2 regions of the Pseudomonas halotolerans genome follow, and region 2 is predicted to be linked to the other one. Evidence: riboswitches for the same ligand, from Rfam matches in the RefSeq annotation. Region 2 holds a riboswitch; the other holds the start of a gene.
What was found. Region 2 has a riboswitch for cobalamin ahead of AAIS01_RS25505 (CbtB domain-containing protein). Riboswitches for the same ligand answer to the same signal wherever they lie in the genome.
Positions count from the first base shown of each region.

Region 1: it holds a riboswitch for cobalamin, as region 2 does, so the genes downstream of both, cobO (cob(I)yrinic acid a,c-diamide adenosyltransferase) here and AAIS01_RS25505 (CbtB domain-containing protein) in region 2, are expected to answer to the same signal.

Region 1 is NZ_JBCNTJ010000001.1:25,879-29,950, reverse strand. Features, by position in the region: gene AAIS01_RS00150 (PQQ-dependent sugar dehydrogenase) at 1-42, opposite strand, end outside; gene AAIS01_RS00145 (hypothetical protein) at 110-694, opposite strand; cobalamin riboswitch at 854-1,090, shown strand; gene cobO (cob(I)yrinic acid a,c-diamide adenosyltransferase) at 1,169-1,780, shown strand; gene AAIS01_RS00135 (cobyrinic acid a,c-diamide synthase CobB) at 1,777-3,189, shown strand; gene bluB (5,6-dimethylbenzimidazole synthase) at 3,186-3,836, shown strand; gene cbiB (adenosylcobinamide-phosphate synthase CbiB) at 3,833-4,072, shown strand, end outside.
Region 2 is NZ_JBCNTJ010000028.1:8,244-12,315, forward strand. Features, by position in the region: gene AAIS01_RS25495 (cobalamin biosynthesis protein) at 39-443, opposite strand; gene AAIS01_RS25500 (CbtA family protein) at 440-1,135, opposite strand; gene AAIS01_RS25505 (CbtB domain-containing protein) at 1,147-1,335, opposite strand; cobalamin riboswitch at 1,436-1,658, opposite strand; cobalamin riboswitch at 1,873-2,087, shown strand; gene cobW (cobalamin biosynthesis protein CobW) at 2,187-3,251, shown strand; gene cobN (cobaltochelatase subunit CobN) at 3,255-4,072, shown strand, end outside.

The DNA.
Region 1 (4,072 bases), on a different contig from region 2:
TGCGGCCAACGCGACGATCAGAAGGTGTGGGGGCTTGAGCATGCGGGCTTCCCTATGAGTGCATGGTAGTTACTCATAGAGAAGCTTAGACCCGTGATGGTTCAACCGTTCAGCCGTTGGCCTGCTTGAGCAGCACGGCGATGCCCGGATGATAATGCCCGGCCTCATTGCGCAATTTGCGATAGGCATAAGGGAAGTACCAGGCCACGGCGCAGGTATTTTCCTTCTGCAGTTCGTCGATCATGTCCTGCAGCTCTTCTGGCGTGGTGCTTTGCTGGGCTTTTTGCGGTGCGACGAACAGGCAACCCAATCGCAGGTCACTGGAATAGCTGATACGTTTGGCGTCGCTGGTGATGTCGAGCAGCGGCTGAGTGAGGTTGAGACTCTTGACCTTCGGCCAGCGTTGAGTGGCCTGGATGAAAGCGCGCTCCTCGGTGCTGGCGATGAACAGGTCGGCGCTGACGTTGCGTTCGCCTTCTTCATTCTGCTTGCGGGTCGGCGTGTGCTGCAGCGTGACCATTTCGGCCATCCAGGCTGCGGCCGACAGCAAGCCAAGATTGGCTTTTTCATCGAACCAGTAAGGTGTGTCGTTATCGCCGCGCACGGCGTTGTAACGGTCGATACAGTCAAACCAGCGTTCCAGCACCGGGCGCAGGAATTCCAGTTTTGGATTGCTGATGATCATGCCTTGCATGCTTTTGCCCCCTTGTTATTGTGATATCGGGTCGTGATGCCTATTTGATATCACTTGCCGCAGCATGGCACAAGATTGGCGTCATTTTATTGATTGGGGCCAATATCCGCTGCTGAACCTGTGGCGGCTTTAATTGACGCTCCACCCCCAACCCTCTAACCTTCGCCGCTTGTTTCAGGTGCTCTGTGACCAGGCGATCGTTGGGTCGACAGAGTGAAACAGGGAAGCCGGTGAGTGCATACGAACCCGGCGCTGCCCCCGCAACGGTAAATGAGTCAACGCTGCGCCTGGTTCTGCACAGGCCATCAGCCACTGTGTCGGTAGACATGGGAAGGCGCGCAGCCCGGCATCACGCCGCTCATGAGCCCGGAGACCGGCCTGATTCATCCAACGGCATCACGGTGGGCGATGCCAGGCTTGCTGCCGTTTTTTTTGTGCCCGCCCGCCGTTATCCAATCCCAACGGAGAGCTCCCATGACCCAGACCCCCGATCGCGACGAACGCCACCTGGCGCGCATGCTGCGCAAGAAAGCCGTGATCGACGAACGCATTGCCAACTCGCCCAACGAATGCGGCTTGCTGCTGGTGCTGACCGGCAACGGCAAGGGCAAGAGCAGTTCGGCGTTCGGCATGCTGGCCAGGTCCATGGGCCATGGCATGCAATGCGGCGTGGTGCAATTCATCAAAGGCCGCAACAGCACCGGTGAGGAGCTGTTTTTCCGCCGCTTTCCGGAACAGGTGCGCTTTCATGTCATGGGCGAAGGTTTCACCTGGGAAACCCAGGATCGCCAACGTGACATCGCCGCTGCCGAGGCAGCCTGGGCGATCTCGCGTCAATTGCTGAGCGATCCGTCCATAGGCCTAGTGGTGCTCGATGAACTCAACATCGCCCTCAAGCACGGTTACCTCGACCTTGATCAGGTCCTGAGTGACCTGCAGGCCCGCCCGCCGATGCAGCACGTAGTGGTGACCGGTCGCGGCGCGAAGCCGGAGATGATCGAACTGGCCGATACCGTCACCGAGATGGGCATGATCAAGCATGCGTTCCAGGCGGGTATCAAGGCGCAGAAAGGCGTCGAACTGTGAGTGACGTTTCCATTGCGAGTCGTCACTGCCCGGCGGTGCTGATCGCCGCCCCAGCGTCTGGGCAAGGCAAAACCACCGTCACCGCCGCCCTGGCCCGCTTGCATCGCAATCAGGGGCGCAGGGTGCGGGTCTTCAAGTGCGGGCCTGATTTCCTCGACCCGATGATCCTTGAGCGGGCCAGCGGTGCACCGGTCTACCAACTGGACATGTGGATGGTCGGCGAGCAGGAAAGTCGTCGATTGTTGTGGGAAGCCGCCGAAGAAGCCGACTTGATTCTGATCGAAGGGGTGATGGGGTTGTTCGATGGCACGCCATCGAGTGCCGATCTGGCGCGGCACTTCGGCGTGCCGGTGCTGGCGGTGATCGATGGCACAGCCATGGCCCAGACCTTCGGCGCCCTGGCCCTGGGCCTGGCGCGGTATCAGCCGGACTTGCCCTTCGCCGGGGTACTGGCCAATCGGGTCGGCACCTTGCGCCATGCGCAGTTGCTCGAAGGCAGCCTCACCGAAGGCCTGCGCTGGTACGGCGCCTTGTCACGGGAAACCGGCATCGAACTGCCAAGCCGCCACCTTGGGTTGGTCCAGGCCAGTGAATTGAATGATCTGGACCTGCGCCTCGACGCCGCCGCCGATGCCTTGGCTGGCAGTTGTGAAGTGGCGTTGCCGCCCGCCGTGGAGTTCGTCGCGCCAGAAGTGATTGCCGCGCAGCCGTGGCTGGAAGGTGTGCGCATCGCTGTGGCCCGGGACGAAGCGTTTGCCTTCACCTATGGCGCCAGCCTTGATTTGTTGCGAGCCATGGGGGCGCAACTGAGCTTCTTTTCACCTATCCATGACAGCGAACTGCCGGAGGCGGACAGCCTGTATCTACCCGGTGGTTATCCGGAATTGCACCATGTGGCGCTGGCGCAAAACGCGCCGATGCTGGCAGCGATCCGCGCGCATCATCAAGCAGGCAAGCCCTTGCTCGCTGAATGCGGCGGCATGCTTTATCTGTTGGACTCGTTGACGGATGTGGACGGCACCCGCGCCGAGCTGCTTGGGTTGCTGGCCGGTGATGCGCAGATGCAAAAGCGTCTGGCGGCCCTGGCGCTGCAATCGGTGGAGTTACCCGAAGGCACCCTGCGTGGGCATACCTATCATCATTCCCTGACCAGCACCGAGCTTGAACCCATTGCCCGAGGCCATAGCCCTAACGGCGGGCGCGGGGCGGAGGCGGTTTTCCGGCAGGGACGGATGACAGCTTCCTACGTGCACTTCTATTTTCCGTCGAATCCGAGGGCGATTGCCGCGCTGTTTGCGCCTGACCCTGAAACCGTCTTCGCGAGCAAGCCCGCTCACACAGGGGATCGCGTGATCTCAAGTACAACGCAGTCCAGTGTGGGAGCGAGCCTGCTCGCGAAGCGGCCATGACCGACAATGCCTTCCCCCAGGCCCAACGCGATGCCGTCTACCGGGCCATCGCCGAACGCCGCGACATGCGCCACTTCACCGGCGGCACGGTTGAGCCAGCATTGCTGCGCCGTCTGCTGGAAGCTGCGCATCAAGCGCCCAGTGTGGGGCTGATGCAGCCGTGGCGGTTCATTCGCATCAGCGACCGCGCCTTGCGTGGGCAAATCCGTCAACTGGTGGAGCAGGAACGCATCCGCACCGCCGAGGCCCTGGGTGAGCGCAGCGATGAATTCATGAAGCTCAAGGTTGAAGGCCTTAACGACTGCGCCGAAGTGCTGGTGGCGGCGTTGATGGATGATCGCGAGCGCTATGTCTTCGGTCGACGAACCCTGCCGGAAATGGACCTGGCCTCGTTGTCCTGCGCGATCCAGAATCTGTGGCTGGCCTCCCGTGCCGAAGGGCTGGGGATGGGCTGGGTTTCTCTGTTCGAGCCCCAGGCGCTGGCCGAACTGCTGGGCCTGCCCGCCGGCGCCAAACCGCTGGCAATATTGTGCCTTGGACCGGTCGAGGGTTTTTACCCGGCACCGATGCTCGCCCTGGAAGGCTGGGCGCAGCCGCGTGCGCTGGATGAGTTGCTCTACGAAAACCATTGGGGAGTCAGCCCATGAGTGTGGCGTTGCTCAGTGCCGCCGCGGTGGCGCTGGATGCGCTGTTGGGCGAACCCCGACGCGGGCATCCGCTGGTGGCCTTCGGTCGCTTTGCTGATCGTATCGAACAACGTTTCAACTCCGGCGGGCGTGGCTGGCGCAGCCATGGCGTGACGGCGTGGATCATCGCCGTGGTGCCGCTGACCTTGCTTGTGACGGCGCTGTCCTGGGCGCCGTTGGTGGGCTGGCTGGTGGAA
Region 2 (4,072 bases):
GAAGATCGCTCATGATCCAGGGCGCGAATTATCGGGGTTTACGACGTGACCGCCAATGCCAGCGTGGCGCTTGGGGTCTTTTGGCGAGGAATCAGCAGCGTCGCAGGCGTTGCGCCCAACCGGTCGGCCAGCGCCAGGGCGGCGCTTTCGGCGACGCCATAGCAACCGGTGTGCTCAAACGCGATTTCAGAGCGGTGACTGAGCCGCTGCTGATAGCTGGACAACTGCCCGGCATTGAAGCAGGTCAGCGGCAACTTCAGTTGCTCGGCCAGTTCCAGCAGACCCGGCTCGTCACGCTTGAGGTCAATACTGGCCAAGGCGCGAACCCGGGAGAGCTCAATGCCATGCGCCAGCAAGGTCTGATCAAGCAATGCCCGCAATGTGCTGGCCGGGCAGCCGCGTTGACAGCCCAGGCCGACCACCAGGATCGGCCCGGCGCTCATGCGTCGTGGTGAGCCTGGTCGCCGCGACGGAACAACCATGCGCTAACCAGGCCCAAGGCCAGCCAGAACGCGACGTTGGTCACTTGCGAGGCGAGCTTGAATTGGCTTTCAAGTGCTTCGGGCGCCAGCATCGAGTGGACCTCAGGCTGCGGTGCGCCGATAACATGGGGCACCAGCAAGGTCGCCACGCCCAGCAATTTGAGCAACCAATGCCTGCCAAAGACCATCAGGGCGATGCCCACCGCCGTGGACGCCGCCGTACCGATCCACCACATTTGTCGCTGGGCCAGATCGGCCGCGGCCGTACCGGGCAACTCCGGTGGCAGGCCAAGGGTCGGCGCCAGAACGAAGGTGGCATAACCGGCCAGCCCCCAGAGCAAGCCTTGGGACGTGCGGGTGGGCGCACGCAAGGTGTACAAGCCCGCTAACATCAGGGCAAAACCCACCGCGACCACCAGATTGCCGCCGGTGGTGGAGAGCACTCGCTGCCAACCGTCTTCCGGCTCCCACGCTTCGCCGTCATGGGCATGAGCAACCCCGGCAGCGTGTTCATGGACCTCGGTAGTCGGTGCGCTTTCGAAGGTTTCGGCCTGCAGAATCAGCGGCGATACCCAGAAACTCTGGAGGAGGGTCAGCAGCAGGGCGGCCAGCAACCCGCTGAAACCGGCAGTTTGGGCGATACGCTTGATCATGTCATCAGGTCTCAATGGCACGGGAATGCGGCGCTGTGGCGGGTGTCGTGGGCCGCGTTGTGCACCGCTTCGATGTGGGAGAAACCGGCGAAATAGACCAGACCCGCGCCGAGGATCGAGGCGAAAATCGCTGCGCTCAGGCGCTGGCTCAGGGTTGTGGAACTGCTGGCGGTACGGGCGGTGCTGCTGATGGTCGACATGGCGCTTCCCTATGGTCTTGTCATCGGGTGAAGCGAGCGCAATGAAACCCCGGGCACAAGCCCGCCAAGGTTCGAACAGCGCCCGCCCACCGCGGGTTTGTTGATGCATGAGTCATGGGCCGGTCTCCGGGCTCGCGAGGGGCAGGGCTTGTGCCTGGCCGACAAGCGTCACCTTCCCATGCCGTGAGGCACAGTGGCTCTGACGCTTCTCTCGCTTACCGTTGCGGGGGCAGCACCGGACTGACGTGGCCTTGAAGTAAAGCACACGATTCACCGGTTTCCCGTTTCACCCTGTGAAGGGCACCCGTAACTAGGCGCACAGGAGAGCATGGGCGGGGGCGGGGCGTCAATTGGCATGGATTATCGGCCTGGCACCGAGTTGCGCCTTTCGCGAGCAAGCCCGCTCCCACACTGGATCTTCGCCGGGCCCAAAACTTGAGGCCAATGCAGATCCAATGTGGGAGCGGGCTTGCTCGCGAAGGCGGCAGCACATGCACCACCGAACTCTCTGGAGATTGACCCGCCCCCACACCCTGCGTAGCCTTGCGCCTTCGAGGTTCTTCGGCTTTGGTCGAAGCTAAGAAGGGAACGCGGTCCAAGCCGCGGCTGCCCCCGCAACTGTGAACGGTGATGTTGCTGCAAGGCCACTGTGCATGCTCTTTTACCAAGGGTGCACGGGAAGGCGCAGCCACTGCCAGTCGAATGACTGGCCCGCCGTCAGCCAGGAGACCTGCCTCGACACAGATTCTCACTACAACCGGGCGGGGTGATCCGGTGGCGAAATCTTCCGCGTGCGCCCATGCGTGCGGGTTGTCGTCCCGTTTGCCCGCCACCTTGCCAAAGGGCATCCGATGAAAACACTGGCCAAACTCCCTGTCACCATCGTCACCGGTTTCCTCGGGTCGGGTAAAACCACCTTGCTGCGGCACATGCTCGACAACGCCCAGGGCCGCCGCATCGCCGTGATCGTCAACGAATTCGGTGAACTGGGCATCGACGGCGAGATCCTCAAGCAGTGCTCGATCGGCTGCACCGAAGAAGAAGCCAGCGGTCGCGTCTATGAATTGGCCAACGGTTGCCTGTGCTGCACCGTACAGGAAGAGTTTTTCCCGGTGATGCGCGAGTTGGTGGCGCGGCGCGGTGACCTTGACCACATCCTCATCGAAACTTCCGGCCTGGCCCTGCCCAAACCGCTGGTCCAGGCTTTCCAGTGGCCGGAAATCCGTAGCGCTTGCACTGTCGATGCGGTGATCACCGTGGTCGACAGCCCGGCCGTGGCCGCCGGCACGTTCGCCGCGTTCCCGGACCAGGTCGATGCCCAGCGCAAACTTGACCCGAATCTGGACCATGAATCACCGCTGCACGAGCTGTTCGCCGATCAACTGGCGAGCGCCGACCTGGTGATCCTCAACAAAGCCGACCTGATCAGCCCTGAAGACCTGGCCAAGGTGCGCCTGGAAGTGGCCGAGGAGCTGCCGCCGGCGGTCAAGGTCATCGAAGCCAGTAGCGGTCGCCTGCCCCTGGAAGTGCTGATCGGCCTGGGCGCTGGCTCCGAGGAGCACATCGACAGCCGCCACAGCCATCACGACCATCACCATGACGGCGACGATGACGACCACGATCACGACGCCTTCGATTCCATTTCCATCGAGCTGCCCCAGGCCGACGAAAGCCTGCTGCTGGACGCGCTGACTCAACTGGTGGTCCAGCACGGCGTGCTGCGGGTCAAGGGGTTCGCGGCAATTCCCGGCAAGCCGATGCGTTTGCTGATCCAGGGCGTGGGCACGCGCTTCGACAAACATTTCGACCGCCAGTGGGGCGCCGATGAAACGCGGGTGACCCGCCTGGTGCTGATCGGCCAAGCGCTGGATGCAGGGCTGCTCGAAGCGCAATTGCGCGCCGCCCTCAGCGTCTAAGCCATGCACCTGCTCAGGACCCAGCCCGGCGGATTCGTGTCGGACGACAACATTGCCGATCTCGGACAGACCCCCGCCGAGCTGGTGATCCTGTGCAGCGGCGACTCCAGCCTGGCGTTGCTGGCCGAAGCGGCGCGGCAGTTGCCCGACGACTACCCGCAGTTTCGCCTCGCCAACCCGATGCAGGTGCAGAACCACGCCTCGGTGGATCTGTATTTCGACGACGTGTTGCGTCACGCCAAGGTCATCCTGCTCTCCCTGCATGGCGGCATCGGTTATTGGCGCTATGGCATTGAACGCCTGATGGAACTGGCCGGGCGTGGGGTGAAGCTGATCCTGGTGCCGGGGGACGATCGACCGGACCCGGAACTCAGCGACTTGAGCAACGTGCCCAATGAGGATCGGGACCGTCTCTGGCAGTTCCTGCGCCAGGGTGGTTTGGGCAATGCCCTGGATCTGTTCCATAACCTGGCCAGCCAATGGTTCGCTCGCGACTATCCTTGGGGTGAACCCCAAGCCCTGCCGCGTACGGCGATCTACCATCCGCAAACAACCAACGCCACCCTGAGCGATTGGCAACGCGACTGGCGGGCCGAGCAGCCGGTGGCGGCGGTCCTGTTTTATCGCTCTCACCTGCAAGCGGCGAACACGGCGTTCATCGACGTGTTTTGCCAGCGCCTGCAAGCGGCGGGGCTCAATCCCTTGCCCATTGCCGTGGCGAGCCTCAAGGAGCCCGGTTGCCTGGCCATGGTCGAAGACTGGCTGGATGAGGTGGCGGCGGGGGTGATCCTCAACACCACCGGCTTCGCCCAATCGAGCCC